Regions from separate parts of the Shewanella sp. GD03713 genome, predicted to be linked through region 2. Evidence: riboswitches for the same ligand, from Rfam matches in the RefSeq annotation. Region 2 holds a riboswitch; the other holds the start of a gene.
The links. A riboswitch is a leader RNA that binds a small molecule or an ion and turns the genes downstream of it on or off. The one in region 2 is predicted to bind cyclic di-GMP.
Positions count from the first base shown of each region.

Region 1: it holds a riboswitch for cyclic di-GMP, as region 2 does, so the genes downstream of both, gbpA (N-acetylglucosamine-binding protein GbpA) here and N5E87_RS15150 (glycosyl hydrolase family 18 protein) in region 2, are expected to answer to the same signal.

Region 1 covers NZ_JAOCIW010000001.1:1,019,441-1,036,187, forward strand. Annotated here, with positions in the region: gene def (peptide deformylase) at 1-286, opposite strand, end outside; gene N5E87_RS04540 (SlyX family protein) at 349-561, opposite strand; gene N5E87_RS04545 (wd-40 repeat-containing protein) at 571-1,521, opposite strand; gene fkpA (FKBP-type peptidyl-prolyl cis-trans isomerase) at 1,675-2,445, shown strand; gene exeM (extracellular exonuclease ExeM) at 3,094-5,706, shown strand; gene N5E87_RS04560 (hypothetical protein) at 5,835-6,290, shown strand; gene N5E87_RS04565 (hotdog fold thioesterase) at 6,401-6,838, shown strand; gene N5E87_RS04570 (YgjV family protein) at 6,892-7,137, shown strand; gene katB (catalase KatB) at 7,484-8,944, shown strand; gene N5E87_RS04580 (TMEM165/GDT1 family protein) at 9,015-9,572, opposite strand; cyclic di-GMP riboswitch class I at 9,975-10,070, shown strand; gene gbpA (N-acetylglucosamine-binding protein GbpA) at 10,196-11,671, shown strand; gene N5E87_RS04590 (aromatic amino acid transport family protein) at 12,233-13,408, shown strand; gene N5E87_RS04595 (S46 family peptidase) at 13,647-15,803, shown strand; gene N5E87_RS04600 (hypothetical protein) at 16,362-16,747, opposite strand, start outside.
Region 2 covers NZ_JAOCIW010000001.1:3,444,729-3,461,475, forward strand. Annotated here, with positions in the region: gene N5E87_RS15140 (short-chain fatty acid transporter) at 1-912, opposite strand, end outside; gene N5E87_RS15145 (FKBP-type peptidyl-prolyl cis-trans isomerase) at 1,134-1,604, shown strand; gene N5E87_RS15150 (glycosyl hydrolase family 18 protein) at 1,672-4,278, opposite strand; cyclic di-GMP riboswitch class I at 4,387-4,475, opposite strand; gene N5E87_RS15155 (ROK family protein) at 4,955-5,746, opposite strand; gene N5E87_RS15160 (aminopeptidase P family protein) at 6,108-7,925, shown strand; gene N5E87_RS15165 (methyl-accepting chemotaxis protein) at 8,401-9,969, shown strand; gene N5E87_RS15170 (DEAD/DEAH box helicase) at 10,275-11,576, shown strand; gene N5E87_RS15175 (DUF1254 domain-containing protein) at 11,680-12,975, opposite strand; gene N5E87_RS15180 (hypothetical protein) at 13,194-14,084, opposite strand; gene N5E87_RS15185 (peroxiredoxin-like family protein) at 14,445-15,092, shown strand; gene N5E87_RS15190 (DUF2913 family protein) at 15,221-15,856, shown strand; gene N5E87_RS15195 (transporter substrate-binding domain-containing protein) at 15,975-16,724, shown strand.

The sequences.
Region 1 (16,747 bases), 2.4 Mb from region 2:
AGATCTGTGGATTAACCACCACGACAGGGTCCATTAGCGGCGCATCGGGATAACGCTCGTTTGGCCGGGATGCCATAATAAACAGGGCGAGTGGGCTATGGACTTGAGGAGCGGCAATTCCGACACCTTTTGCCTCAACCATGCTTGCCACCATTTGCGATGCTAAATGACTGAGCTTTTCATCAAAGTCGCGTACTTCATCCGCCTGCTGTTTTAAAATGGCTTCACCCACCAAGGCTATTGGTAGTGGCTGATTGGGGGCTGGTAACATCTCATCTTTAAACATCGCATTCCCTGGATATTTAGTGGTCATATTGTCGTTAATGGATTGGATTATCCGTTATTGAATTAGTAATGTGGCGGTGGTGTTTCTTCTGCTTGAGTCGCAATATTACTGGGCTCCATCGCCTTTAACTTACCAATCAATAACTGAATTTGATGTTGCTGATTGGCAATAAGCTGGTTCAGCTTAATAACCTCTTGGTTTAACTCTTCGACCGTGAGCTCTTGAAAAGCCAATTTCATTTGCAGCTCTTCAATCTGTTCTTGTACGCCTTGCATGACTAACCTCTACTCCTGCCAAGTCTCAACTAGGCCTTGGCTACTGATACTAACCACTTTATTGGTATCTCGAATTGCCACAGAGTATACAACGGCTCCTCGGTTTTGGCTGTTTTTAGTCAGCGCAATTTGCCACTTAGCAATAGGTTTACCCGTTTGACGTTGCCAGAGTATGACTTCACGCGCGGGCGTGCCTGTAATCAGTTGAGTGTCTTGCTTGGCAAAGCGTACCGCTGAAAAGGTCATTTGGCGACGGTTAATTGCTAATTGATTTAAAACATTACCGCTATTGTTGTCCCAAATTTTGGCCTCGTTGGTACTGCCATTGGTAAAGCTTAAACTGCCGCTGTCGTTGAGAGCCACTTTAGTCACTCGGCTACCTATATCCCAAGTGTGGATAGGCTGGCCGGTTTGCGCTTGCCACAGGATAGCCTGCATATCGTTGGAGCCAGAGAGGGCAATACGGCCATCGGCGGAAAGCGCAACCGTATTCACTCGTTCCTTGTGGCCTAAGAATTTAATCAATGCTGTCTTAGTGGCATTGAGTGACATTACGCTGCCATCGTTTAAGCCAATCAGTAAGGCGCCATTATTCGCCACTGCCACACTCTCACCCGAGGCGGGCAGTGACCACCATCCAAGGGATTTGCCGTCGGCTATTGTCCATAGGGCAACTGAATCCCGGCTTAACGATGCGGCGAACTCACCGTTAGGTGAAATCGCGGTGGCCGTGACGCCAGTGTTGAGATCGCCATGTACCCATTGGTATTTGAGGCTATGAGTGGTTAAGTCCCAACATTGGACTCCCTGGCTTTGGGTGGCCACAATGGCAACAGTGCCATCACTCGAGAGACTCGCACTGTATGATGGCTCCTTTGAAACCACACGAATATCATCGGCTTTTGGCTGACATGCCGTTAAAAAAAGTGTGCAAATTACCAGCAGTAGGGTTTTCTTCATGAACTTGCTCCTAAAGTTGGTGTCTCTAGTCCGGTAGAGTGAAATTAATCACAGTTAACCCATAAAGAATCTAGTTGGTATAACCCAGATAACTAGTATAAAGTTGTCGCGCTTAGGTTATTGTAACCGCTTGAGGATGCTGAGGAAGCTTTAATGAAATCGATTTATAAATTATCGTTAGTTGCATTGGCTGTTATTGGCCTATCTGCTTGTAATCAAGAAGAAAAAGCAACAAATGCAAGCACAAATGTTGAATTAACGACTGAAGCACAAAAAGAAGCCTACAGTGTGGGCGCTTCAATCGGTCGTTATATGTCTGGCCATATCAAAGAGCAAGAAGAATTAGGCCTGCCAGTTGATCGTACTTTGATCGTAACGGGTTTTACTAACGGTTTGAATGATCAACTGAAATTAACCGAAGAAGAAATGCAAACTATTCTTCAAGGCTTAGACAAAAAGTTAAACGACAAGCGTACAGAACAAGCTAAAGCCATTGCGGCTAAAAACCTTGAGGATGGTAAAAAGTTCCTCGAGGAAAACAAAGCTAAGCCTGGCGTAGTAACCACAGAGTCTGGCCTACAATATGAAGTGTTAACTCCTGGTTCTGGTGACAAGCCAGCGGCTGAAGACACTGTAGAAGTGGATTATGTAGGTACTCTGCTTGATGGCACTGAGTTTGATAGCTCTTACAAGCGTGGTCAGTCGGCTAAGTTCCCATTAAACCGCGTTATTCCTGGTTGGACTGAAGGTGTACAGTTAATGCCTGTTGGCGCTAAGTACAAGTTCGTTATTCCTTCAGAGTTAGCGTACGGTGAGCGTGATAACGGTACTATTCCACCAAACTCAACGCTGATTTTTGAAGTTGAGCTGAAGTCTATTGAGAAAGCACAGCCAGCAGCTGCGGCTGAGCCTGCTAAAAAGTAATTGACAGTGATAACAACTTAACTCTGCTTAAGTTTTGCACTCATAGAATACCGCCCATTCAGGGCGGTATTTTTTTGCAATAAAAATGGCAATAAAAATGGCAATAAAGATGCCTGAAGAGTGCTGTTATCGATACAAACAAAACCATGGGGAGACTTGTTTAACTGTTTTACATCATCTCGCAAACGACCAACGGCTAGGCTTTTTAAATCGAACCAGTGTTTAAAAGACGGATAAAGGGTATTATTTTGGCGACGAATAATATTTCAAAATAATGATCAAATAATTAAGTTTTAAATAAATTGCCATAATTTAAATTATAAAAAGCTCTTGCTTTATTCAGTATGTCATACTTAAAAATATCATTAAAATATCATATTAATTTTTTGTTTGTTATTTGTGCAGGTTGTTTGGTTTGACTAAGTTGCTGTCTCTTTCTTACTTATTGTTTTATTGTTGTTTAATGCTTTTGTTTTATCTGACTGTTCTCTATATGAGACAGTTGTGGCTGTAAAATTACATTTCCATCAATATGTTATCCGTGGATAGTGAGATCTTGCCCCCTTTTTTTAGCCCTACAACTCTGGAATAATCCGCCCGCACGTTAATAAAAATTAGCGGCAATATTATAATAATGGGGTTGTTGATATGGATAATGTTAATAAATTAACGGCTATTTCTTTAGCTGTTGCGGCTGCTTTGCCTATGATGGCAAGTGCTGATGTGATGATCACTGAATACGTAGAAGGTAGCTCAAACAACAAGGCTATCGAATTGTACAACAGCGGTGATACCGCAATTGATCTCACTGGTTATAAACTCGTTCGCTATAAAGACGGCGCAACCGATGCGCTGGATATGCAAGTATTAGATGGACAAAGCATCGCGCCTAAAGCGACTAAAGTTATTCTTAACTCAAGTGGTGCCATTACTCTCCCTCAAGGTGTCGATAGTTTTTCGGGCGCTTTAAGTTTTAACGGTGGTGATGCGGTTGCCTTAGTTAAAGATGGTGCGGTAGTTGATATTATTGGTGATGTGCCAACGCCGACTGGTTGGGGCCTCGATGTCACTCTGCAGCGTAAACTCGATTCATTAGTCGCTAACACTGTCTTTAATCCTGCCCAATGGGAACAATTACCTAAGGACACCTTCACTGGTTTAGGTTCGCTAGAAGGTGCAGCAGAGCCAGAAACACCAGTCTTTAGCTGCAGCGGCGCGAAAATCGTCCCTATTTATCAAGTCCAAGGCGCGGGTGAGTCTAGCCCTTATGTTCCAGCTGGCGCATTCGAGTCTGAAACTGAAGTGACTGTTCGCGGTGTAGTGACTGCCCGTGGCGAGAGCTTATTCAAAGGTTTCTACCTTCAAGAAGTGAAGGGCGATAACTCGCCATACACCTCCGACGGTGTGTTCGTGTTTTTAGGTGAGAATCCACCAGAAGCGATTCAACCTGGGGTTGAGGTCTGCGTTCAGGGTAAGGTGAAGGAATACTTCGGCTTAACCCAAATCGATATCAAAACCGACAAGAAATTCGAAGTCGGTACCAAGGGCGAAGTCCCTGCTGCTGCGCCATTCTATGTGGCCGATGGCGAAACTTTAGCGCAGGCATTAGAGCGCTACGAAGGCATGAACGTGAAACTGGATGCGGGTAGCGATCTGAAGATCAGTCGTACCTTCAGCTACGATTATGCTGGCCGTCGTAATAATATGCTGGTGTCTTACAAAGCGCCGTTGATGAAGCCAACTCAGCTTTATCCAGCATTGTCAGCAGAAGCGACTGCTTTAGTTAAATCTAACCTTGAAAATCAGCTGTTTATTGAATCTGACTACAAGCCAGCCGATGGTGTTATTCCTTACTTCCCTGACTTTAACGTCGAAACCGGTTATATCCGTGTGGGTGACCAGTTGACCAACCTCGAAGGTGTGATTGGTTACAGTTATGGTGCTTACCGTTTAGTGGCGACCAACACTATTACCGCTGGTGACTTTATCCGTGGTGATGACAGAACCGACGCGCCAAGTGTGGCCACTAAGGGCGATATCCGTGTCGCCAGCTTTAACGTGCTGAACTTCTTTAACGATGTTGTTGGTGGTGATACAAACCCATCGGGCAGTAACCGCGGCGCCTTGACCGAAGAAGAAATGTTGCTGCAACGTGCGAAAATTGTCAGCGCCATTACCGCCATGAACGCCGATATCGTCGGTTTAATGGAAATCGCTAACAACGGTTTTGGTGAAAAGAGCGCGATTAAGAGCTTAGTCGATGCCTTAAACGAGAAGCAAACCGCTGAAAATGCTTACAGCTTCGTTGAAATCACCGACGAAGATAAATACGACGGTAAGTACTTCGGTAGCGATGCTATTACTGTGGGTATGCTTTACCGCGCGGGTAAAGTGAGCCTTGCGGGTGCGGCCCGTGCGATTGATACCCCAGAGCAGCACGCGACCGCTGGCAGTGTGACTCGTGTGAAAGATGGCAAGACTGAAACTAACCCTGGTAACGATGCTTACCAACGTCACAGCCTAGCGCAAACCTTTAAGATCCATGATCAGAACTTAACAGTTGTTGTTAACCATCTGAAATCAAAAGGTTCAGGCTGTTTAGAAGATTGGGTCAACTTCGAAGAGTCAGTCGATCCGGCCGATCAACAGGGCAAGTGTAATGCCTTCCGCGTATCGGCTGCTAAAGTGCTCGGCGAAGCCTTAAAAGACGTTAAAGGCGATCTGCTGGTGATTGGTGATATGAATGCCTACGGCATGGAAGATCCTATCCGCGTATTGACCGATTACGATGCGAGCAAGTCTGAGCGCGATATCATGACCGCCTCATGGACCACCTTAGATGGTAAAGTGTTTGAGCGCCAAGGTAGCAAGATTGAGAAGGGCTATGGCCTAATCAACCTCAATACTCAGGCCCACGGCGCTGGAACTTACTCATACAGCTACAACGGTGAGTTAGGTAACCTCGACCATGCCTTAGCAAACACCAGTCTTGCCAAGCGTTTAGTGGATATCGAAGATTGGCATATCAACTCGGTGGAATCTAACCTGTTTGAATACGGCAAAAAATTCTCTGGTGAACTGGCCAAATCTGAGAATGCTTTCTCAGCGTCTGACCACGATCCCGTTATTGTCGCACTTAGCTACCCAGCGCCTGTTGAGCCACCAAAACCTGAGCCAAAACCAAAGGATGATGGTGGTGCGTTAGGATACTTAGGTCTAGCCTTGCTATCTCTATTCGGCTTACAACGCCGTCGCCGTTAATCGAGTGATTGCACGCTCACAACTGAGTTTGTGAGCTAAACTCAGAGCTAAGGGATGGTTTTACCATCCCTTTTTTATGGCACTGTTGTTGTGGGACTTTATGTACCTTGATGACAAGGAGAGCGGACATGGCAGCAACTGACTCCGACCATGCAATCGGCGTGGCAAAAGCGCCACTGTGGTTTTATTTTGTCGCATTCATCAGTTTGTTATGGAACATCATGGGCTTATTGGCATTTGTTTTCCAAATGACCATGACGCCTGAGACCATGGCGCAGATGAGCCCAGATCAAATAAAGCTCTATGAATCGACACCCGCCTGGCTCGACTGTGTGTTTGGGTTTGCGGTGGTTTCTGGCGTTATAGGTTGTCTGTTGTTACTCATTAAAAAAGCCTTTTCTTATAAAGTGTTGCTCGCGTCTCTTGTCGCCGTATTGGTGCAAATGGGCTATGTATTTGGTATTCAGCAGGCGGCTGCGGTATTGGGTAGCGATGCCCTTATGATGCCGAGCGTGGTGATCCTGTGGGGAATGTTCTTAGTCTGGTTTAGTCGTTTTGCTGTCACAAAGCATTGGTTAACTTAGGCGTAGCGACTCCTTGCCATTATCTGGCTGTTATTAGCCAATGCTTATGTGTTGAACTTCAGTCACTTCTTAGTAAACTGCTAGCTGGTTTTCTTTACTAGGATGTTGAAATGAGTATTTGGTTTAGACCTGTCACCTTAGAGGATTGTGCCCGTTTAGATGCTGGTATGGGGGGCAAAGGCACCCTAATGCAGACTCTAGGGATTGAGATCAGCGAGATTGGCGATGACTATATGAAGGCGACTATGCCTGCCACGCCCGCCGTACATAATCCCTTAGGCATTGTCCATGGCGGCGCGAACGTGGCACTGGCCGAAACTGTGGCCAGCTATGCTGCAAACTTTGCGGTGGATTTCGAGCAATATTATTGTGTTGGACAAGAGATTAACGCCAACCATTTACGCGCTTCGCGTAATGGCTTACTGACCGCGACGGCTAAAGCGGTTCATTTGGGGAAACGCAGTTCGGTGTGGGAAATCTTAATCCATAATAGTGCAGGGGAGTTGACCTGTATTTCACGGATGACGGCGGCGGTAGTACAACGCTAAGAAGGCTCAACCAACCTGTTTTAGTTGTATCAATCGATAAATAAGGACGTGATATGGATAGTGCAATGATGTGGGAATGGGTTGGTTATTTGGCGTCTGTGGTGGTGGCCATCTCTTTGATGATGTCTAACATCAAAAAGTTACGCTGGTGGAACTTGTTGGGGTCGGCATTGTTCGTTGCCTATGGGGTTGCGATACAAGCTTATCCGGTGGCGGCGGTTAACTTTTTTATCGTGTTAATCGATGCTTATTACTTGGTCGTTATCTATCGCGAGCAGGCGAGCTCTGTCAATGAGTAATATGTAGCACTTTGAATCAATTGAAGTATTTTTTAAGTTTGCCTTAAGCTCGAGTTCTCATTTTTGCCAAGTCGGTTTGCGTTGCGGCTGGCATACTCTTTATTCTGTTGCTGGCTATTTCATCACATACGGGGAGTGAACTTTACTCCCTGAATGATCTAAGCACTCTTCGTTAATCTGAAATGTAGATTGTTTGAATCTATATTAATCGTTTTATTGAATTCGTATCTTTGCCTATTCTAACTCCATCGACAACACGTCGCCCTGCCAAGGAGAGAAGCCATGGCCACTATTTACGATTTAATTGAATCTTGGGTTAACACCAATCAAGAATGAGGAGCAAGATATGAGTCAACAGTATTTAACAAGCCAAAGCGGTTCTCCAATTGCTGACGATCAAAACTCATTGTCAGCGGGTGAGCGTGGTCCCTTACTACTGCAAGATTGGCATTTAATTGAAAAACTTGCCCACTTTAACCGTGAGCGTATTCCTGAGCGTGTTGTGCATGCGAAAGGGACTGGCGTATACGGTACTTTCACCCTGACTAAAGACTTAAGCGAATACACCATCGCCGATCACTTTAACGGTGTGGGTCAGCAAACTGAGACCTTCGTGCGCTTCTCTACCGTGGGCGGTGAAATGGGTTCTGCCGATGCCGAGCGCGATCCCCGTGGTTTTGGTCTGCGCTTCTATACCGCCCGTGGTAACCACGATATCGTGGGTAACAACACGCCGACTTTCTTCCTGCGTGACGGTATTAAGTTCCCAGACTTTATCCATACCCAAAAGCGTAACCCATTGACGAATTTGAAAGATCCACAAGCTATGTGGGACTTCTGGTCATTAAACCCTGAAGCCATGCATCAAGTGACGATTCTGATGTCTGACCGTGGTATTCCGGCAAACTACCGCCAAATGCATGGTTATGGTTCGCATACTTTCTCGTTTTGGAATGCTAAAGGTGAGCGTTTTTGGGTGAAGTTCCACTTCAAATCGCAGCAAGGCGTGGTGAACTTAACCAACGAGCAAGCCGATAAGTTAAAGGGTATCGACCCTGACTCATCCCAGCGCGATATGGTGGTAGCTGTGACCGACGGTAACTTCCCTCGTTGGACGGTGAACGTACAGATTATGCCTGAGGCCGATGCCAACACTTACCATATCAACCCATTCGATTTAACTAAGGTGTGGCCACATGGCGATTACCCGTTAATTGAAATTGGTGTGTTAGAGTTGAATCGTTTACCGCAAAACTACTTTGCCGAAGTCGAGCAAGTGGCATTAGCACCGAGCAACTTAGTACCAGGTGTGGGCGCATCGCCCGACAAGATGTTGCAGGCGCGTTTATTCGCCTATGCCGATGCGCAGCGTTACCGAATTGGGGCGAACTACAACCAGTTACCGGTAAACTGCCCACATGCGACTAAAGCTAACCATCACCAACGTGCGGGTGCCATGGCGGGAACACAATGCCCGTACCACGGTAGTCAAACCGGTGGCGATGCCGCGGCTAACTATGGTCCAAACAGCACTGCGGGTGCTTTAGTTGAACCGGCAAACTTTGCCGAGCCACCACTGCGTTTAGATGGCGAAGCGGCGCGTTACAGCCGTTACAATCAGGATGATTACACTCAGGCGGGTAACTTGTATCGCATCTTCAGCGAAGCCGAGAAAGCACGCTTAGTGGAAACGATTTCTGGCTCACTGCGTCAGGCAAGTGTAGAGGTACAGCAACGTATGCTGGCACATTTCCACAAAGCCGATGCCGATTACGGTCAACGTATCCAAACGGCTCTCGGGTTATAAGTTAATTCGTTAACCCCATAAAAAAGGCCAGTGTTATCACTGGCCTTTTTGTCTATCTTCATTTTATCAATCAGTTAACCATTAAGGTTGCCACGCCGAGCAGGGCAAACAAAATTGCACATCCCCTGTGGATCCACTTCATTGGTAATTTTTCGGCACTAAAATGTCCCGCAATAACCACTGGGACGTTCGCCAGCAACATACCCAAAGTAGTACCTGCAACCACCATGGCTAAGGCATCGTATTTAGCGGCTAAAACGACAGTTGCGATTTGGGTTTTGTCGCCCATTTCGGCGATAAAGAACAGAATAAAGGTCGCAACAAAGGGTCCCATCTTATAGAAACGGCTCTCTTCGGCGTCCACTTTATCGGGGATCAGTACCCAGAGTGCAATCGCAAAGAAGGAGGCGGCAACCAAGTAGCGTGCTATATCTGGGCTCACCCAGTTAATCGCCCATTGGCCAAGCCAGGCGGCGGCAAAATGGTTAAACAGAGTCGAGAGTAAAATACCCATGATAATCGCGGTTTTATTTTTAAATCTTGCAGCGAGTAATAGGGCAAGCAGTTGAGTTTTATCGCCAATCTCGGCGATGGCAACCGTAAAGGTTGAGGCGAGTAACGCTTCCAAGTGTGATCCTTTTAGGGGTGGTGTTTGACATAAGCACAATAGACCGTCCACCCCTAGGTGCGGTTACTGTGCTCAGGTCTTGCAGGACAAATCGATGATTTGCTGTGAACACCATGGCATGCGGCCAAGTATGTTGATGTTCACCCTGAATATCGATGGCTCGAAATCCAGTTAGCTACTCCCCCGAAGCGAGGAGGGCATTATACCCAAGTGAAACAGGGTTTCAAGATTAAACTCATCGAGTCAGAGGGCAAATAATCTGACAGGCGCCAATAAAATACCGCCTTGCGTTTTGTAAGATGTTGAATTGTAATAATTTAAATTTTGACAACGCTGTCTTTTGTTGTTAGGTTAGCCGGGTCTCAATGTTTAAGTTACATACTGTTAACTTCAATGGAGCTCCACCGTATTTGGCAAACTAATTGAAAAATTAGGACGCAAAGCCTCCGGTCTAAGGTTGTAAAGGGATGTTGAAACTAAGATAGCGGGGTTGCCTCAGAATTGAGCTGATGCTTTCAATTCTTTGAAAAATAAACGGCTTTGCTTAATGCTGTTTTGCCTAAATACCACTTTTATACCTATGCCAATCTCGTCGAGAAAGGCACCCTACGGAGTACAATAAAGTGGCACATCTAACTGCTTTTACATCAATCACAAATGCTAACCGTAAACACCCACAACTGGCTCGTTTAAGCCTAATTGCCTTGGCCTTAAGCGCTACGAGTGCGCTCGTGAGCCAAACGGCGTCGGCCCACGGTTATGTGGTTTCACCAGAATCACGCTCATACGCCTGTAAAACTGGCAGCAATTTAAACTGCGGCGCCGTTCAGTGGGAACCACAAAGTGTTGAAGGCCCATCAGGTTTTCCAGAGTCAGGCCCTGCCGACGGCAAAATTGCCAGTGCAGCCAACGCGGCGTTTTCTCCCTTGGATGAACAGAGCCCAAGTCGTTGGTCTAAGCATGACATTAAGTCGGGTTGGAATGACTTTAGCTGGCAGTTCACCGCTAACCATGTGACCCGCAATTGGCGTTACTATTTAACTCGTCAAGGCTGGGATCAAAACCAAGCGTTGAGCCGTGCAAGCTTTGACTTAGCTCCCTTCTGTGTGGTCGACGGTGGCATGGTTCAGCCGCCTAAGTTAGTGACACATAACTGTTATGTGCCTGAAGACAGAAGCGGTTATCACGTGATTTTGGCCGTGTGGGAAGTCGGTGATACCACGAACAGTTTCTATAATGCCATCGATGTGAACTTTAGCTCAGATGTTGTGGTGCCGGGCGAGTGGACCGATATTGGCGATATCAATCCGTCACTCGATCTTAAGGCGGGTGATAAGGTGATGACGCGGGTGTTTGATGCTAATGGCGAGCAAACTGCCAAGCAAACTCAGATAACCATTGCCGACACCACTCAAGGCGCCAAGCAAAACTGGCCATTCCTGTTAGCCAGTGCCATTAATGCCCAGCAGCCACAACTTAAGGCGGGGCAGAAGAATGCCTCTGGGGTGATCTCGCCCGTTTACGGTAAAAATGAGATTTATGCCGCGCCTAATTCGGGCCTAGAGCGAGTGGAAGTGAGCTTTGATATTGCGCCTGCGCCGGGTAATCAGCTCGATGTCACGTCACTGGCCGATGATTACACCATTGTCGATGGTGCCGCAAAGGTCAGTTTCGATGTCAGCACTAATGCGGATATGCAGGTCTCAGCTTATCTGTTTAGCCACGATGGCACGGCAGCTGGTTATGTCACGCAAGCGGTCAATAACACCAACGCGAGTCTAGTGCTTGATGTCGTCGCGCCAAAGGCAGGCCATTATCATTTACAAGTGAAGGGCGAGCCTAAGCAAGGTGAGGTTATCCAGCAAAACTTCGATCTGTTCTTAAAAGATCAAGCCATAGCGCCGGATGCCGATTTTGTCTTCCCCGAGGGCATTAAAAACTATGTGGCGGGTACTAAAGTGCTGCAACCTAAAACTGGCAAGGTCTATCAATGTAAACCTTGGCCTTACAGTGGTTATTGCATGCAATGGTCGCCCACTGCAACTGGGTTTGAACCGGGTGTCGGCGGCTCTTGGAATATGGCTTGGACTGAGCTGTAATCGGTTAACAGGGGAATAAGCGGATTGTGAGTCGCGTTAATTCGCTTTAGCGCAATCCCGTATCTCCGTTAGCGAATCGCTAAACTCATTGATAAACCCTGCAATGCCACAGGTGTTGCAGGGTTTATTGTTTTGGTAACAGATCCGCCTCGATTTTTTATCTTTTACTCACATTTCCCCTTCGGATAGCCAAAGCGGCGTCATCTTTGTCTATAACTGGCTTGCCCGCTGGGGTTGGCTCTGTTAATGTCCAGAGCTATCTTCTTTTACGCGCGATGTCGCTGCTTTGCTAAGGCAATCACGGTTGAAATTAATGTCACTTTTCTGCAAACGATTTAGTTAGCCTCAATGGCGACTGGGTTGAAATATTCAAAAGCTATTGGGGCCAATTGATCTGCTCTTTGAGATCGGATTGGATGCTTTAAGTTTAGTGACGCTTTTCGTTTGAGATTGCTGTTGGCTTAATCACAGAGTGCGCAAGGCTTTATCCTTCAAATCTACTCAAAAAACCTTAAAAAATAATAATTAATACTTGAACAGGATAATTGTGTGAATTCAAAAATGTTAGGCTCGATAGCCATTGTCGCAGGGACCGCCATTGGCGCGGGAATGTTAGCCTTACCCTTAGCCACGGCCGCCTTAGGCATGGTGCCAGCCATTTTGTTAATGGTGGTGATTTGGGGCTTGTCAGCCTATACCTCATTGTTAATGCTTGAGATTAACCTGCGCTCAGGCGTCGGTGATAACGTCCACGCCATCACGGGCAAACTCCTCGGCAAAAAAGGCCAAATGGTGCAAGGCGCCTCCTTTCTCAGCTTACTCTTTGCCTTAACGGCGGCGTATTTGACAGGCGGCTCATCGCTGTTAGTGCTTAAAGCCAAAAATATGTTCGACCTCGTGTTAGATAACCAACTGGCGGTCGTGCTGTTTACCTTAGTGCTGGGGGGATTTGCGGCCTTAGGGGTGGCTTGGGTCGATAAAGCCTCGCGTTTCTTGTTTTCGCTGATGATTTTATTACTGATTGTGGTCGTGCTGTTTTTATTACCCGAAGTCAGTATCTCGAGTATGGCAACCAGTGCCGTGGCCGAGTCCATGACCAGCAGTTGGATGGCGGCGATTCCTGTGGTGTTTACTTCTTTTGGTTTCCACGTGTGTATCGCCACCTTAGTACGTTATTTGGATGGCGATGCCGTGTCGCTGCGCAAGGTATTATTAATCGGTTCAACCATTCCGCTCGCGTGTTATATCTTCTGGTTATTGGTGACCTTAGGCACAGTGGGTGGCACCGAAATCAGCAGCTTTAATGGCTCTTTACCTGCGCTTATCAGTGCATTACAAGAGATTGCCCACACGCCTTGGATCAGCAAATGTATTTCGCTGTTTGCGGATTTAGCCTTAATCACCTCTTTCCTTGGGGTCACCTTAAGTCTGTATGATTTTGTGGCCGAACTGACCCGCGCGAAGAAGACTTTCCTCGGCCGCGCCCAAACCTGGCTGTTAACCTTTGTGCCGCCGCTGTTGTGTGCGCTCTATGTCCCCGAAGGTTTTGTTGCGGTATTAGGGTTTGCGGCCGTGCCGCTGGTGGTGATGATTATCTTCCTGCCGATCGTGATGGCACTGCGTCAGCGCCAAGCCACGCCGCAGGGATACCAAGTGTCCGGCGGCACATTTGCCCTCGGGATTGCGGGTCTGCTAGGCGCGGTGATTATCGGCGCTCAGTTATTTGTCGCGCTGTAAGTTAAAGCCGTTTAGCGTACTGAAACGGCAGAGTTAAACCGATAAATATGATGAATGTATTTGCTTTGTAAGCGAATTTTTCTAACTCTGTTATAGAGTGCGTGCGATATGCTAAAGTCAGGCCCAGTGCCTGACTTTTTGCTTTTTAGCGTTAACCAAAGTGGCATGTAATCCCAATAAATATAAGAAATGGCCTCGCAAGCGCTCGGCTTTCTTCACCTAAAACGGACTTAAGATAATGAAAAAATGGTTACTCTCAGTTGCCGTGGCGGCGAGTTTTGCCTCCCATGCCGATGAAGGTATGTGGCAGCCACACCAATTGCCCGCAATGGCCGATGAACTCAAAGCGAAAGGCTTAGAGATTGATGCGAAATCGATTTCCAAACTGACCGAATTCCCCATGAATGCTGTGATCAGCCTAGGTGGCTGTACAGCATCTTTTGTTTCGCCAAAAGGCTTAGTGGTGACAAACCATCACTGTGCCTATGGTTCGATTCAATATAACTCGACTGCAGAGAAAAACCTGTTGCAGGACGGTTTCTTAGCTAAAACCTTTGCCGATGAATTACCCGCTGCGCCCGGTTCTCGCGTTTATGTCACCGAAGAGGTGACCAATGTGACTGAGCGCGTCAACGCTGGGCTTGAAAACAAAGCGGGCCGTGAGTTTTATCAAGGCGTCGAGAACCAAGAAAAAGCTCTCGTTGCCGAGTGTGAAAAGGATGAAGGCTACCGCTGCCAAGTGTATAGCTTCCACGGCGGCTTAGAATATTATCTGGTAAAACAGTTAGAAATCCGCGACGTACGTTTAGTTTATAACCCCGCGGGCAGTGTTGGTAAATACGGCGGCGATGTCGATAACTGGATGTGGCCGCGTCACACGGGCGACTTTTCCTTCTACCGCGCCTATGTGTCTAAAACCGGTAAACCCGCCGAATTTAGCGCCGACAACGTGCCGTACGAGCCAAAGAGTTTCTTAAAAGTCTCGGCCAAAGGTGTGAGCGAAGGGGATTTTGTGATGGTGGCGGGTTATCCCGGCCGCACTAACAGATACCGCACCGCGAACGAAGTGCAAAATCAGTTCGAATGGGCTTACCCAGAAGGCAAGATGCTGCGCGAACGTTTTATTGAAATCATCAAAGAAACGGCGCCAGAAGGCAGTGACGAGCGCATTAAGTACGAAAGCCAAATCGCTGGCTTAGCGAACTACGCTAAAAACTTCACTTCGATGATCGAGTTTTATGGCAAATCCACCATGTTAGCTGACCGCAAGGCCCGTGAAGCCGAGCTCGCCGCATGGATTGCTAAAGACAGCAGCCGCGAAGCCAAATACGGTAAAACCTTAAGCGACTTAGACGCGCTGATCGCCAAAAGCAAAGCCCATCAAGAACGGGATATGATCTTAAGCTACATTGGCAACACCACTATGGTGCCAACGGCGACCAATCTGTACCGTTTAGCCCATGAAAAGCAATTGCCTGATATGCAGCGCGAACCTGGCTTCCAAGACCGCGATATGACACGTTTCAAGGCGAGCATGGAACGTATTGACCGCCGTTATGCGCCAAGTGTCGATAAGGCCGTTCTCTTGGATATGCTTAAACGTTATGCCGCGTTACCCGAGGCGCAGCGCTTACCAGCAATGGATAAAGCCTTTGGTATCGATAAAAAGGTTAACGAAGCTAAACTTTCGAAAACCTTAGACAAAATGTACGCCAAAACCGAGCTGGGCAACAAAGATGTGCGTTTAGCTTGGATGGAAAAATCCGTTGATGACTTCAAAGCCTCAAAGGATCCTTTTATTCAATTCGCCGTGGCCTTGTATGACACTAACATGAGCGAAGAGAAGAAAGAGAAAGAGTTAGATGGCGAGCTAATGAAAGTACGTCCGCAATATATGGATGCCATCATTGCCTATAACCGTGAGCAAGGTAAGCCTGTGTACGCCGATGCGAACTCTAGCCTGCGCGTGACCGTTGGCCATGTTAAAGGTTATGAACCTAAAGATGGTTTAGTGGCTAAGCCCTTTACTCGCCTCGAAGGCATAGTGCAAAAAGACACTGGCGTTGACCCATTCGATGCGCCGAAAAAGCAGTTAGACCTTATCAAGCAGAAGCAATATGGCGATTTCTATGTGAAAGCCATCGATTCTGTACCAGTAAACTTCCTGTCGACCTTAGACACAACCGGCGGTAACTCAGGCTCTCCAACCTTAAACGGCCGCGCCGAATTAGTGGGTTTACTGTTCGATGGCGTGTATGAAAGCATCATCGGTGACTGGGCGTACGACGACAATATCAACCGCTCAATCCAAGTCGATAGCCGTTATATGCTGTGGGTAATGAAGTATTTAGATCATGCCGACAACCTGTTAGCCGAGATGGAAATCGTTAAGTAATCCATCGCCGCATCAGCAATGGTGCGGCCTATAGTGGTCGGATTATCAGCATTTAAGCGTGATATAAGACTGCAATAGCAACACATCAAAATAGCGATAAACTAAGTAAGTTTATCGCTATTTTTTTGTGCAATGACTACTGATAGCTGTTGAGATAGCAGTATTGCTAGGCGAGCCATGGTATTCGCTCACTGACACGGTGAATAGAAACCTAGGGTTTCTAAGCTTATGAACGAGAGCCATGGATGGCGAACTGGCCGTTAAACAGGGATGTTGTTCAAGTCCATCCGTGGATGCTCGACCGCCCCATCTGATGTGAATGGATTCACGAATGCCGCGATGGCATGGATGCCAAAGAGCGGCCTTGGGGCGGACGGTCGTCTCGCTAATTACCATGGCTCACCCTTTTAGCATCGGTGTAGCTTGCAGGTTTTAAAGAAACACACAGCATGCTTTGGGACATTTTCGAGTTAAAGCTTTAACTCTAACGCGTCTGTTTCGGAAAAAATTTCTATGGGTTAACGCCGCATTCAGCGGCTTGTCCGCTGCAATGCTTTGTTATGCAAGGATTTCACGTTCGGCACGATGCACTCTTTCCATTAGTCGTCTGAAATGCATGTGCTCGCTCTCACTTCTACAGGTATGCATTAGTTCGTCAACTTCACGCATTAAGAGGTGATATCGATCCATTCTTTCTTCTATCGGTAGTCTCTTGGAGCTAACAAGCTTGTCAAGATTCGCAGATAACCGTTGATATTCAATAGCAGCAATCGATTCACCTTTAGGGCTTTTTTGGCTTTCAAAAATAGACATTTCCATCATTTGTCGCATATTGCGTAGTTCAGCTTGCATTACCTCCAATGCGAGACCCTCTTTGCCATTTTCCAAATCTGGAATTTTAGCAGGTGAATTAAGTGCTAAAAGTTTAACTATAGAGTTAACGT
Region 2 (16,747 bases):
GCCTTTAATGGCTTCGTTGAGGCTCTGCAATAAACTGCGTGGCGTTTGATGTAGCACTATGGCGAGGAATAAAAATAAGAAGTTGACTAAGTTAAGGTTTAAGCTGCCGCCCTGCACCGCAAAGTAATAGCCTAAGTAAACGAGTCCCGCGCCGCCGACACTCCAACCAAGCAAGCGACTGTTTTCTAATTTATCCGCAGGACGAGTCGTATTGGCCGTTAACTGTACCGCTTTATCGTCTGCGCCTCCATCCTCAAGCGCCTTAGGGTCGACATAAATGCTGTCTTTGTCTTCGGGCAACATAAAGCGGTTCACCAATGGCATAACCACAAATAAAATCAGCACTAACAGCAGGTTAAAGCTAGCGAAGATGGTCTCGCTGGTGGGGATAATACCGATTTGTGATTCAGAGAAATGCCCCGCAGTGGCAATAGTTAACGGAATAGAGCCCGCTAGGCCGCCGTGCCAAACCACAAATCCCGAGTAAGCACTGGCGACCAATAAACGGTAATCCACACGTACTTTACGCGCTAAGGCCTTAGCGAATAAGGCGCCGACCACTAAACCAAATCCCCAGTTAATCCAACTGGCGGCGAGGGAAACCAAGGTCACTAAGATAATGGCCTGAGGCGCCGACTTGGCAAATCCTGCGATGCCATCGAGTAATTTCTTAATCGGTGGCGAGCTGGCGAGCATAAATCCCGCCACCAGCACTAATAGCATCTGCATCGAAAAACTCAGCAGCGCCCAAAAGCCATCGCCCCAGTAATTGATGACTTCGAGTGGGGTTTTCTGCTCGGCTACCACGGCCGAAATCAGCACCACTAAGGTTAAGAGCAAGACAAAGATATAAGGATCGGGTAAATATCGGTCGACGAGCTTGACCAGAGGTTTTGCCGCTTTGGTTAACATAAGACTGTCCTTGTTTATTCTTCTTATCTGTTTTTATTGAGTTTTTGTAGAGTCTAATGTCACAGGTTAAGCGATCTCTAAAACGGGATAAAGCCTTTAACCATTTTAAAAAAGTGAGAAAATGTAACGCGAATCATCCAACACCGCGCCAAATCGAGGCGCTAGCCACTTCGGCTAAAAAACTGATAACATGACCAAAATTGACTGAGGTGCTCCTTAAAATGAAAATGTTACTTGCCGTTGTTGTGATTGCTGGGGTGATTTTTTACTTCTTTACCTCGATGAATAACCAAAAAGCGGCCCAAGAAAATATCCGTTTAGGTAATGAGTTTTTAGCGCAAAACAAAACCCAAGAAGGGGTGAAAACCACCGTCTCTGGGTTGCAATATCAAGTGTTACAGCAAGGCACTGGCACAGTTCATCCTAAGGCGAGTGATACAGTGACAGTGCATTACCACGGCACCTTAATTGATGGCACAGTGTTCGATAGCTCGGTCGAGCGCGGCGAACCCATAGCCTTCCCACTCAATCGTGTGATTAAAGGTTGGACTGAAGGCGTGCAACTGATGGTCGAGGGCGACAAGTATCGCTTCTTTATTCCTAGCGAACTGGCCTATGGCAACCGCAGCACAGGCAAAATTGGCGGCGGTTCGGTACTGATTTTTGATGTTGAGCTGCTGAAGATAAATTAATCTTACGCTGTATTCCTTAATAAAAAGCCCTGCATTGCAGGGCTTTTTTGTCTTTAATCCATATCGACTAAGGGCAAGACGCCGCGCCAATATCCGTCCATACTGCTGCGACACCGGGGACATCTCCCTTAGTCCAGTATTTGGCTTGCCACTGACGACCGTTATAGCTAGTCGTTGCTCCGCCGTTGTAGGCAACGCCCGCATCCCAGCCTAACTCAACCTGACTCAACAATTGCCATTGGTCGGCGGTTCTTGAAGGTGTGTTACCTTGAGTCCAGTATTTCGCCTTCCAAACCAGTTGGTTATAACTCACTGTATCACCAGTGTTGTAAATGCTTGTCGCATTCCAAGCAGGATAGTTGGCCGCATTGGGGTCAGTTGCGTCACATTGACCGCCCGTCACCTTAGGCGTCACGGTTAAGGTCAAGGCAGCACTGGCATCTAAGGCGCCATCGGAGACTAATACACTCAAACTGTATTGGGTCGATTGAGTAACCGTCGGTGCAGTCACCACCAATGTGGCAGTGTTTTGTCCACTCGCCGCTACGCCGCTTGGCACTGTCCATGCGTAGGTGAGGCTGTCGCCATCGGCATCTGTCGCCGTCGCATTGATGCTCACCGATTGCCCCGCTTCAAGCGTTACAGTCGCAGGCACAGTCACCACTGGCGCTTGGTTTGCCGTCTCGGCCTTATGGGTGAGAGTCACAGTGTCGGTTGAAGATAATCCCTCAGGATCTGTAACTCGCAGGCTAAACACATACACCACATCCGACGCCGTCGCGCTCAGTTGCACCATAGCATTGGCCATATCCGCATTACTGATACTTAAGCTTGGGCCCGAGACTTGGCTCCATTGATAACTTAAGGCGCCATTTTCAGGATCCCGCGACGCGCTGCCATTTAACGTGACATCCGCAGTACCGGTTACCGTGATATCCGCTCCCGCGTTGGCAATCGGCGCTTTATTCGCTGGTGGCGTCGTGCCCTCACCATGGCCTAGACCTTCGTGCATGGCATTGAGAATGTCGCCATTATCGGCATCAATTTCCCAGGCGAACAGACCACCGAGCTGATTGGCCAGCACGTATTGGCCCTTGGCTTTAACAGAGCGAGCATCGTCGAAGGTAATTAAATCACCCGTTGATGCATTAAAGACAGATGGCGCTTCGGCGGTTTCATCATAGGCATAGTTCCAACCTGCGCCCATATAATCCTTGGCGATCTGGCGATAATCCACTACGCCAGCTTCCCAAGTGCCCTTCACTTTGCCCGTTGCAGTGCCCGTGAAAGGATTGTTACCGCTATAGCCATTGACCCCAGTCCAGCCGCGGCCGTACATCGCTGCGCCGACCACAATCTTACCCGGAGTCACCCCTTGAGAGAGCAGGGCTTTTACGCCTTTGTCCGTGGTGTATCGGGTATTAGGATCCCAGCTAGCCTCATAGAGATTGGTTTGATGTCCCAGCTCAGTGTTGGTCCAGCCGCCGTTAAAGTCGTAACTCATCAGGAAGATGTAATCCATATATTGCTGCGCCGCCTGATAATCGACCTTAGCAATCTTATCGCCGCCCGCACTGATGGCCGACGTCAGCTCATAGGTGCGTCCGGTTTCGGCGCTGAGCTCATCGAGCATCGCCCGCAGTTCACGCATCAGGGTGACATAGGTTTGTCCGTCATTGGCATTTCCTAAGCTTGGATTAGCGCCACTGCCGCCCGGGAATTCCCAGTCGATATCGACACCATCGAAGAACTTCCAGGTTTGTAAAAACTCCTTCACTGAGGCGACAAAGGTGTCGCGCTTGGTTTTATCCCCTAAAAAGTAGAAGGGATCGGAGAGCGTCCAGCCACCAACGGAGGGGAGGATCTTCAGATCGGGATAGGCTTGTTTTAACGCCATCAATTGGCCGAAGTTGCCCTTGTAGGGATCGGAATACTCACTCACCCCCGCCTGCGGCATTTGCACCGCCGCCCAAGGGTCGTGGATCGCCACTTTAAAATCGGCACGGCCAGCACAGGCGCGCTGCAATGCCTCAAAGCTGCCTTCGATTTCCTTTAAGCTGTCGTTGATGCCATTGCCACCACAAATCGGGGTAAAGCCATATAAAATATGGGTTAAGTTTTGTGCTGGGATCTTATCAACGGGGAATTTACGTCCATAACCCCCCCACTCCACAAAGTAACTTCCCACCACTTTGCCGGATTTGTTCGCATAGGGACGATTGTTTTCTTTCAAAGGCGCATTGAGTGGCAGTAAATGACTGCCATCGGTATCGGCGACTAAGATTTCCCTCGCATCACTGGCGCTGCAACCTTCGTTATTACAAAGCTGCACGCGCATTTGATAGCGCCCGCCCTTATTGACCTTGAAATTGGCCGTACCCGCCGCACTCGATGGACCTTCCCATGCCACATTTCCGTTGAGTAACACCTGCGCCTTATTGCCGATATCGCCGTTATACAAGTTCCAGGTCACCGACACATCGGCGGCATCTTTAACCGTCACTAATTGGTTATAAGCTGAGGCGGCTTGATTCACCTCGATAATGGCAAACTTAGTTTCCCCCCAACCTAAAGTCGGTTTACCGGGGAGCGCAGCAAAGGCTTGAAAACTGGCAGCGGATGCCAGCACCGAGGCCACCAACATCGCCGAGGTGGAGATTTGAGTCTTAAACATGAGATTTCCCTATTGAGTAAGTTATGCATCAATAAGGCAAACAAAGCGTAGACAGGAAACAACACTCTTAAAACCATGTGCGTACAACGGCAGCATGAAGAAACAACCTGTGGTATCCCCGCTATCATAGGTACAAACGAACCCTTAGACCGGAGGCTTTGCGTCCCAATCTTTCGATTGGTTTGCCTTTATCACTAATGACAACGTTGTCATTGCGTTAATTAGCATATGCCGCTATAGCGTTAAATTGCAACTAAATATTAACAAACGGGCCGTTGTACCGATTACCAACACAGGATTCGCTTAAAGGAAAAGTAAAACCATTGAGTGCAAAAAATGAGCAATGAATTGTATTTAAAAGGATTGCTTAAGCTATGGCTCCTATCATCGACTCGTATCGTCAATAGGAAAGGCAATAAAAATAAATCGAAAGTCTTAAGAAAGCGATTATGCAAGACGCAACTTGATAACTCATGCAAACAAAAATGCGGTCATCGAATGAGGTGATATGCAGAGTGCACTGCAAACACACAAATCCGATGGCCGCATGCTGTTGTTCTCGACCTAATCTGAACCAATATCTGAATCAATATCAGCGTCAGTAAGCCAAGATTGATAACCTGAACGAACTTATCACGCCTCAATCTTGACCTATTCGCATCTCAATCGAAAGCCGTTAGGCGGCGTCCTTCGAGTAATCCCTTGCCAAGATCACCGATAAGCCACGGCAGACTAAGGTCTCCATATCATCGACACGATTAATCTTCATTTCGGCTAACGGTGCACTGAGAGCCATGCGTCTTAAACTATCCAGACACCCCTTATAGTACGGCGCGCTGTTCATCATGCCGCCCGCTAACCAAATCCGATTAGGATTAAACAGATTAACCGCCCACGCTAGCCCCATTCCCAGATAAGTGCCGGCGAGATATAAATCATCGGCGGTGGAAATCTTACGGCTGCGGATAGAATCGCCGCTGGCGAGCTGTTCGAGACTAAACTCCCCCGCCTCCGTCATCACTCGGCAATGCCCAAGCTCCCCCGCCACTCCCGTAGCCCCCGTAAAAGCCTTGCCGCTCAACGCGATCGACATGCCAATCCCAGTGCCACACATGACTAACAACTCACAGGCATATTTTTCATCACAGGTTGCCTGCATACCGGCGTCGATATCATTGCAGATAAACTTAAGTTCACCTTGAGTTTTCAAGGTTTCAAAGCTTAGCCCATTGAGACCGGGCAGCGATTTACAGGACACCAAACGATTCTGTTGTACGAGTCCAGGTACAGCGATCGCTAAATGGTAGTGCTGTAAATCATAATCCCGTTCCAGCGCCGCGATTTGATCATTTAAATCTTCAATTTTAAAGCCTTCACCCGTGGGGATTTTATATTGTTCTGTATGCCCCTTGAGTTGAAGTTCGAACAGGGCTTTGCTACCGCCCACGTCTATTGTTAATGTTTGCATCGCCAACTCCACTGATACATGTGCTCCCCTCTGACCCCGAGCGGAGATGGCGAATGTTAGCATAATGGGTAAATATTAGCGATTGAATAAAACTTAAGTAGCTAATTTGTAAGAATTAGTCGGAAGAACTGAGTGATAAAGATAACATTTCAATTTGGAAATTAGTCTAAGATCACAACCCTTGTTACCGCAAAGTGATGCCGAAAAAACAAAATTGTATACAAAATCCTTTATTCCATCCCCTTGCATCTTAGCCGTTGAGCTTGCGATAATCGCCGCCAATTCGCATCCTTTTCGCCAGCATTACGCATTATAATTTGGCCGCCTACGTCAGCCGCCAATGCCAATATTTGGAGCCCCTATGTCGTTACCATCGTCACCACAATCCCTACAACCGAATAAGATTGCTAACCGTCTTGCCGCCATTCGTAGCGAACTCACCAGTGCCAATTTAGATGCCTTTATCATCCCGCGCGCGGACGAGTACTTAGGCGAATATGTGCCTGAGCATAACGAGCGTCTATACTGGGCAACGGATTTTACTGGCTCAGCGGGCATGGCCATTGTCTTAAAAGACAAAGCCGCCATCTTTACCGATGGTCGTTACACGGTGCAAGTGCGTCTGCAAGTGGATGCAAATCTCTTTAGTTATGAAAGCCTAACTGACACACCGCAAATCGAATGGCTATGCGATACGCTTGCCGCTGGTTCACGTGTAGGCTTCGATGCCCGTTTACACACCTTAGCTTGGTTTGAAAACGCCAAAGCGACGTTAGCAAAAGCCCAAATTGAATTGGTTGCCGTCGAACAGAATCCGATTGATAAGCACTGGCAAAATCGACCTGCACCATCGAGCGCAGCTATCACGTTATTTAGTAATGAGAGCGCGGGTAAGACCAGCCTGCAAAAACGCACCGAGATTGGCGCACTAGTCAAAAAAGCCGGCGCCGATGTAGCGTTAATCGCCGCTTTAGACTCCTTCTGCTGGCTGCTCAATATCCGAGGTAATGACGTGCCGCGTCTGCCTGTCGTGCTCGGCTGCGCGCTACTTCACGCCAATGGCGATATGGAGCTGTTTACCGATTTAAGCAAACTCCCAGAAGGCATTGAAGAACACGTTGGAGCGGGTGTGAGCTTTAAGAGCGAAGCTTCGCTTGCCGATACCTTGGCAAGCTTACAGGGCGTGAAACTGCTCGCCGATCCAAATTCTGCCAACGCTTGGGCACAAAATATCGCCCGCGATGCAGGCGCCAAGTTAATTGCCGGAATTGACCCGGTCTCCCTGCCTAAAGCACAGAAAAATGCCGCCGAATTAGCGGGCATGCGCGCCAGCCATATCCGTGATGGTGTGGCCGTGAGTCGTTTCCTTGCTTGGCTCGATGCCGAGGTCGCGGCCAATCGTCTGCACGATGAAGCAACCCTCGCCGACAAATTAGAAAGCTTCCGCCTCGAAGATCCACAGTATCGCGAGCCCAGTTTCGATACCATTTCCGCCGCTGGCGCTAATGCGGCCATGTGCCACTACAACCATAACAATGGCACGCCTGCCATGATGACGATGGACAGCATTTATCTTGTGGATTCTGGCGCTCAGTATCTGGACGGCACCACGGATGTCACCCGTACCATCGCCATTGGTAACGTGACCGATGAACAGAAGAAAATGGTCACCTTGGTATTAAAAGGCCATATCGCCTTAGATCAGGCCCGCTATCCTAAAGGCACCACAGGGCAACAACTCGATGCCTTCGCCCGTCAATATCTGTGGCAACATGGCTTTGATTACGACCACGGCACAGGCCACGGTGTTGGTCATTTCCTCAGCGTGCACGAAGGTCCGCAGCGCATCGGTAAAAACCTCAATGCCATCGCCTTAATGCCAGGCATGGTGTTATCTAACGAGCCAGGTTATTACCGCGCCGACAGTTTTGGGATCCGTTTAGAAAACCTAGTGGTAGTGCAACACTGCGAAGCCTTAAAGGGCGCAGAGCGTGAAATGTATGAATTCGATGCCTTAACGCTGATCCCAATGGATGCTCGCCTTATTGATAAGAGCCTGTTAACCCAAGGCGAAATCGACTGGTTTAATGCTTACCATCAGAAAGTGTTTAACACCTTATCGCCATTAATGTCGGGTAGTGAGCTTGAGTGGCTGACAAAGGCAACAAAAGCCATTTAGCATTAAGTGGCAACAAACACTAAAGCCCAAGCCAATGCTTGGGCTTTTTATTGAGAGTCGCTTCAAGACCCGTTCCACCTATGATGTTACTGTTCTGACAAGCTAAATCACGACATTAGTCCAATAGTCGGGCTGATGTTTTTCACCTAAGCTCCTACCACTATTTAGGCAAATGAATCTATAACAGCCTTAGCCCGGCATAAGCTAAAAACAGACCTTATACAAAACTCTGAAATTTGCTTTTAAACAGGATAAACACTCGTTTGAAAGCGAATTAAAAATGCAATATTTGCAGAAACTTACAAAATTTAAAAATCATTACTTTTGTTGCGGGTAAAGCGAAAAACCGCTCTCCAATAACCACACAAAAATGATACCATTGTCACATAATAAGCCGACTCCAATGAGAGCTGGCACCTGTTTTACCAGTTACATTTACCCAAAAAGTCGTATCGGCCCTGAATGGACACACTAAATGAGCCAGAGTAACCCTAGCCGCAGTAACACCAGTCAACTCCACAGTAACGCACAAGAAGTCCGCCTCACACCACAAGACGAATTGATTTCCACAACGGACACCCGTGGGATTATTACCTATGTTAATCAACGTTTTGCCGAAGTATCGGGTTACAGTGCCGAAGAGTTAATCGGCCAACCCCACAACAAAGTGCGCCATCCAGATATGCCCAGCGCCGCCTTCAAAGAAATGTGGGAAAAGCTGAAATCCGGCCAATCCTGGCGAGGCATAGTCAAAAACCGCTGTAAGAATGGCGGTTTCTATTGGGTCGATGCCTTCGTCTCTCCGCTGTTTGAGAATGGGACTATCGTCGGCTATCAGTCGGTGCGTATCCAGCCGCAGGCGGCCTATGTCAGTAAAGCCACGGATATATACCGCAGACTAGTGCAAAACAAGCCCATACCTAAACCGCTGAGTTTGATGCAAAAACGATTTGTGTCAGCCGTGGTGGCCACTACAGGGTTACTGATTGCTGGTTACTTTTGGGGTTGGGGAGTGATTTTCGCAGGGGCGATTTTAATGAGCCTCAATCTGGCCATTTTCTACGATGAAGCCTTCCGTATTCCAGCCAAATTGATTGAAATGCAAGAGAAATATGACTCAATCAGTCGCTACATCTACTCGGGCGCCGACACTTCATCGATTCTCGATTTCCAATTGATCCTATTGCAAGCCAAGATGAACGGCGTGCTTGGCCGCACCCAAGATCAGGCCCACCACTTACATGCGATTGCCGACCAGCTGGTGGTGACGACAGAACAGACCTATGTCAGCCTAGACCAAGAAAAAAACCAGCTAGAACAACTCGCCAGCGCGATGGAAGAAATGAGCTCAACCATTGCCGAGGTCGCACAAAATACCCAACTGACCTCGACCAGCATCAACACAGCCTACGATCTCTGCCTGAAAAGCAGCGCCAATATGAAGGCCAACACCCAAAAAGTTGAGCAATTAGCCAAATCCGTGGCCGATGCAGCCAATAATGCCCATCAACTCAATAAAGAAGCCGAACGGGTGGCCAGTGCCATGGGCGAGATTGACTCGATTGCCGAGCAGACTAACCTGCTCGCGCTCAATGCCGCGATTGAGGCGGCTCGCGCGGGCGAGCAAGGCCGCGGGTTTGCAGTTGTCGCCGACGAAGTGCGCGCGCTGTCGAGCCGTACCCAATTATCGACCAACAGTATTTCCCAAAGCGTCGACAAGATGTTCAGCATGCTAAATGCCTGGGCGAAGGAGATGGAACAAAGTCGTCAACATGCCGAGTTATGCGCTAACGATATCCAAACTTCTGCCGAGAACGTCAATACCATTTACCAAGAGGTGAGTGAGATCCACACCTTTGCCCAGCAAAACGCGGTGGCCGCCGATCAGCAGCGTCAAGTGGTGCATGAAATCACTAACAACATTCACTCTATCACCCAAACCAGCAGCGAAAACCTCGCGGCAACCCATCAAATTGGTGATGCCGCCAATCACCTCAAGCAAAACGCCGAAAAGGCACTCGGTCTGCGCCGCGCCTTTGGTTAACATGCCTATCGCACCATTGTCGATGCAGGCAATGGTGCGAATCGCTCTCCTCAGCCTTTCCAACGCCTTTATCCATATCAAAACCTGCTAACACTGCGTCATAAAAGCCCAAAAGGTTAAAAAGTACAGGTTTTAACCGAAAATTTTGCTATACTCCGCGCCCGCCATTTTTATGCTCACCGTGCAGTAAAACTGGATGAGGAAATGCGTGACCAAGCGCATGATAGTTTGACTCAGATGTTAAAGTGATTGCATTCGAGTCTAAGCGTTTGAGTGATTGAATAAGTGAACAACAGGAATCCAAAATGAGATTTGAATCTTTTAGTTTTTGCCCCGAGATTTTACGCGCTATCTCAGATTGCGGTTATCAAAAAATGACACCTATTCAGCAGCAAGCGATCCCCGCCATCCGCCGCGGGCAAGATGTGCTCGCCAGCGCGCAAACGGGCACGGGTAAAACGGCGGCATTCGCATTACCTATACTGCAAAAGATGGCAGAAAATCCCAGCGAGACCTTAAAATCGAACGCGCGGGTATTAATCTTAACGCCGACTCGCGAGCTCGCAGCTCAAGTCGCCGACAATGTTGAAGCCTACAGCAAGTATTTAAATTTCAGCGTGTTAACCATTTACGGCGGTGTAAAGGTTGAGACTCAGGCGCAAAAACTTAAACGCGGTGCCGATATTATTGTCGCGACGCCAGGGCGTTTGCTCGAGCACCTTACCGCCTGTAATTTAAGTCTCTCTAGCATCGACTTTTTAGTGCTCGATGAAGCCGACCGTATGTTAGACATGGGCTTTAATGCGGATATTCAAAAAATCCTCCAAGCGGTGAATAAGAAGCGTCAAAACCTATTGTTCTCGGCCACCTTCTCGAGTGCGGTGAAAAAACTGGCCAACGACATGATGGTCAAGCCTCAAGTCATCAGCGCCGACAAGCAAAACACCACCGCAGATACCGTGAGCCAAGTGGTGTATCCGGTTGAACAGCGCCGTAAGCGCGAACTCTTATCCGAACTAATTGGTAAAAAGAACTGGCAACAAGTGTTGGTCTTTACCGCGACGCGCGATGCGGCCGACACCTTAGTGAAAGAATTGAATTTAGACGGCATTCCCTCTGAAGTCGTCCATGGTGAAAAGGCGCAAGGTAGCCGTCGCCGCGCATTGCGTGAGTTTATGTCGGGTAAGGTACGCGTCTTAGTCGCGACCGAAGTCGCCGCCCGTGGCTTAGACATTCCAAGCCTTGAGTATGTGGTCAACTTCGACTTACCCTTCCTCGCCGAAGACTATGTGCACCGTATTGGCCGTACTGGCCGCGCGGGTAAATCTGGGGTCGCAATTTCATTTGTGAGCCGTGAAGAAGAGCGCACCTTGGCGGATATTGAAAAGCTTATCGGCCAAAAAATTCGTCGTATTACCGTTCCCGGATACGAAGTTGGTAGCCGCGACTTGCTGTTAAAGCAGCTCCAAACCCGCCGCAGTTTTGCCAAGAAACAACAGCGACTCGACAACGTCAGCGAGCAGATCATTGCCGAAAAAAGCATGCAGGGCCGCCGCGTGAAAATGAAAGTTGGCCAAGCCCCAAGTAAGGCAAAAAAGCTCAAATAAACAACTGACATAGGCAACTAAACCTCACCAAAGTGTCTAGTCATAAAAAGCAAAAAAGCGTCCCAAGGGACGCTTTTTTATTGAGCCAACAATGGGCTTAAAATTACTTAACAACTTGAATTTTAGGGAACGGATATTTTCCCTCTTGGATGTCTTTATTCGGGCCGTACATCCGCATAATGATGTAAGCGTCCTTCTCCGGGATAGGCAACCAATTACTGTTACTCTCATCCCCCTTAGCACTCAGTTCAATGGTATACATACCATTGGCATCGGGTTTAAGGTTGCGATCACCACGGCTATGACGATTAATTGCGTTGTGTGCCATCAAGCGGTTATCTGAACCATAAACCGTAAATGACCAGAATTGACTCACCTCTGGTGCTTTAAAATGCATCACGTATTTTTTGCCATTTGAACCATTGAGAGATTTACCGTCATCGCCCTTTTCCTCCTTCAGATAAACGGACTCATCGGGTGGCAATCCCCACTGACCAAGATAAGTGCCTTCGGCGAAAAGGTCACGAGCACCATCACTCAACTGCTCACGAGTACCTAATAACTTACCCGCATTGGTCATTTTAGGCGCTAAATCAATAATGTGTTTCATACCTAACTTTTCGCCGACCTTAGCGGCAGCAATTTGGGCGGCCGTGAAGTCTTCCTTACAAGGGGCCAGACCAATATCCTTAAACTGGGCCAACCATTGCTTATCTGCAGTCCCCATATCACCATCGCAGAGCATATAATTGACCCTTTGCAACCAATTAGTCTTCTCTGGATCGAGGTAGGTACGCACCTTAGGTTTAGGACCTGCCACACCAAGATAGGCAGACAAAGTACGGATATTCCAATCATCCATATAATTTAACGCGATTTTCTCATCCTCTTTGCCAACGGCCATAATACGCCCCATCAGCTTGATCAGATTCGAATCCACATAAATCACTTCGTCTACACTCGCGGGGACATCCCCCTTCCATGAGCGGGCTGCAAACATAAAGCGCCCACCTTCATTTCCCCTCAGACGAGAACCAATCATAGAGGTTGTGTAATGGCCCATATCCATCGTATGGAGGATCCAATAGCGTCCTTTATCCATATCGGGCACGCTTACGATCACAGGTTCGGTCGCCACATCCAACCATCCCATTAAGTGCAGGGTATCGTTGTTGATTGTGGGATGCGCGGTGTAAGTATCATCGGCAATATGGCGAATATTTTGGAAACGATTTAGCGGAGTATCGGTTTTAACTGCTGTTTCGTAGAAAAACTTATAGGCTTCATCTATGGAATAACCATAAATAAATGCATCCTGTGCATTTTTATCCGAAATAGATTGTGCAAAAACAACTTGGCTCGTCATGATTGCGGTGAGGGATAACAGTACTTTTTTCATCAACAACTCCTTGTATAGATTGAAAATAGCCAAAAACCCAAACTCATCGTTCAACATCAATAGTGCAGTGTTCTACCGATAAAGATGCCAACAAATATGAGCACATAGGACTCGTGACTCATCCTAAAGCCATTTATGCTCGACCACAAGATTGAATAAGTTGCTCAATTGACAACTCAACTCCAACCGAGTGCTTAACACCCAACATGGCTCAGGCTCTAGGATATAAACAGGCCAAATATCTGTTTAAGCCTGTGCTCATCAATGGGGTTTTCGCCGCGCCAGCCCGCAAGCGGTAAGATGATGTCAGAGCGAATACTGCCGGGGTATTTGATATTGCAGATCGCCTCAAATGGCGTAAATGCTTCATAAAGCGGCGTAACATAGGAATTTGGCATAATGCCAAGCTCAGCTAACACCATCAGTTGGCCACGGAAACTGTACTGATTAAATTTGGGGATAATCTTGGCTTTCTTCACCCTTTGCTCGAGTTTTCCGGGTGTTTCATCTAAAGGAGCCTGACGGATAGCTTCAATTAACGCACTGAAGATGGCCACATCCTCTACACTGGGTTTACAAGGCGATAGCGTACAAAATTCTTGTAATTCTATAAGGTTGTGCGCCCAGCGCTCGTTCCACACACTGCCAGCGTAACAGGAAAAGATTTTTTGCCCCTGCTCAATCCAGTTAACGCGCTTGATGGAACACACAGGACAAATGTCACTATCGGTTGCCATCGAATGTTCTGGTAGCGCCTTCGCAAACAGATAGCTGAGAATGGGTTGACGACCGCGAGGGAAGCTTGAAAAACCACATAAATAGGCCGCAAGTACATTTTCGAGGGAAAGATTCGGCTGCTTTAGTATCGCTTTATAACCGAGCACCACATCATCATGGCTCAGGTTAACCCTGTCGTTGACCGGATAGCCACTCTGTTCAATCAATGCGATTTCGGCATCAGTTAGGCCTTGATAGGAGTAGATATAAGTTCCCGTATCGACATCAAACACATCGCCATTATCGATTCTTTGTTGATAACCATGCTCGTCTTTGCGGTACGACTTTTTAACATAGACTTTCTTTAATGCGTTAAATAATCCCTTATCCATTTACGGCTTTCCTATTGAAAAAATTACCAAATATTACTTCTGCCTTTCAAGGCTGTGGCAATATTACCACTTTCGCGTTCGGCGCCCCACCTTAGCTCACTCGAGCTGCTGACTCCATTAGCTCACTCAATTAGCCCACATTATCGGCTCACACCATTGACTCATATGAGATTAAAACGAGCTCTTGGGTGATTAAGCATCATTGCTTTAAACACTCCACAAAATCTGGATACACACTGTAATAAATTGCTGCATTCGCCGTTCTTATAACTGTCAACCCCATTCACGGACCAACAAGCGTACAAACCAGAGCCAATCGCTTGAATTGATAGAATAACCCATAACACAGAGAGATTACTTATGCCGTCCCTACTACAGCGTTTTTTACTCACCACCAGCCTACTGCTTGGTAGTGTTACCACGCTAGCTCAACCTATTGCTAAGGATGAATATTCGGTTAGCCCACTGCTCAATGGCGAGCAAATCCCCGCAATTACTTTGCAAGATATGAATGGCCAAAGCGTTGATTTAGCAAAATTAATCGCACAAAAACCAACCATTTTCTTCTTTTACCGTGGCGGCTGGTGCCCGTTTTGCAACAACCAAATGGGGCAACTAAAAGCCATTGAACCTAAACTAATCGACATGGGCTTTCAACTGGTGGGGATTTCCCCTGATACGCCCGCACAGTTAAAGGCATCGGCCGCAAAAAACGAGCTTAAATACCAGCTACTTTCCGATGAAAAAATGCAGGCATCGCAAGCCTTTGGTCTTGCCTTTTACACTAGCAAACAAGTCACTGATACTTATTTGAGTCGCTTAAAACTGGATAAGCCACTGTGGACAACGCCCGAAGGCGATAAGCGCTTAGTTCTGCCTGTTCCGGCAATTTATATCGCTGACACTCAAGGATTAATCCATTTCCAATATGTGAATCCCAACTATAAGGTGAGACCCGCACCTAAGTTGATTCTGACGGCCGCCAGCCTCGTCGGAGCACCAGAATAATCCATCCCCTGTCCAAACAGCCGCTAAGAATCGTTATCGATTTAGCGGCTGCTTTGCTAAACTAGCTTGGCCGCAATCGATACGACACGTTCCATTAGATCAATCCTTTAGCCCGCGGCGGAGCCACAATGAATTCTCAAACCTATAACCAAGCCGTACTCGAACTCGCCCGCGCGGGTCTTGCCGATTTAACCGCCTCAGCCCAAGCTAAAAAAGCCCAACGCACGCCTGCGCAGGAGAGTCATTTTCTGTGTAACTGGATGGTTGAGGCGCTCAAAGAAAAGCGTTTCTCGAAACTGGTGGCCGACGATCTCACGGCTTGGATCCGTATGGCGCGCAGCCAAGGTGCTGGCGCCGAACTTAAGCGGTTATTGGAAAGAATTGTTCATCAATATCTGAGCGTTGAAAACTCGCACGTGGAGTTAGGTACAGCATTAAACGCTATGATTGCCGAGTTAACTCAGCTCGAATGGCTAGTGTTTACTGACACCGAAATTAACACCAAACTCAAGCTGGATGCCGATGGCCAATCGAGCTTAGTAATTGATGTAAAAGAGTTTACTCAACACATCCAAGATAATCAGCTCATCAAGCCGATCAACTTGTATGTTCGCGCCGATGAGCAGCTGTTGACTCAAATCGCCCTCTCCCATGGTTTGCTGATAAGCCAAGGCAATAAAAAGACCAGCCTGATTAAGCACCATAAAACCTATCAAATTTACCCGCAAAATCAGCTGCCGGCCTTGTGCCAACTCTTGGCTTAAGCCTAAAAAGCTGCTTGAATAGGGAAACTGCGCTACGGATAACAAATTTTTCACAATGGCTAGGTAAGATGTAGCGCAGTCACCACGAAGCTCGTTCAACCAAGGAGTGAAGGACAAGATGGGTAAAGGAAGTATTTTCTATCGTTGGCGAGCGCACGCCGTGTTATTACTTCTATTATTTACTCCCCCCTCCTTTGCCCAATTACTCAAGTACAACATCACCGGCTCCTATTCTTGGTATCCCTATTTTATTGCTAACCAACCCGAAGCCCCTGGCATGGTGTCTGAGTTAATCCCACTGATTTTATCCTTAGCCAATATCGAGGGCGAAAACCTGTCCTTGCCACCGAAACGGACGAACAACGCCCTTGAAACCGGCCAGTTAGACTTTGATGTGGTCAGCCCAAGTTGGTTTGCGGATCAAGACTTTGGCCCCTCGTTCGTTAAATCCGATCCCATTATGCCCATCACAGAATACGTAGTGACCAGACCCGAGAATGTCGAATCCTTTAAGGAAGTCGCTGAAATTAAAGGCAAACAAATCGGTACCGTCAGGGGATATTTGTACCACGACGACAAAGAGTTTATCCGTGTCGATTTTACCTCGGAGCAAGAGCTGATTAAGGCATTGGATAAACACCGCATCACGGCCATTATCGCAGGTAACTATCCCGCCTTATATTGGTCGAACAAGCTTAAGATCCCCGTTGGATTGGCCACGGTGCATTCCGATGGCGTATTGGTGTTAAGGCTACGTAAGGAGCATGCCGATCTACTGCCAGCACTCAATCACGCGATAGCACAGCTAAAAGCCGATGGAAAAGTGGAACAGATTATCCAGAAATACACCCAAGCCTTTGCCAGCTAAACCGATAAAAGCGCATGTTTCCA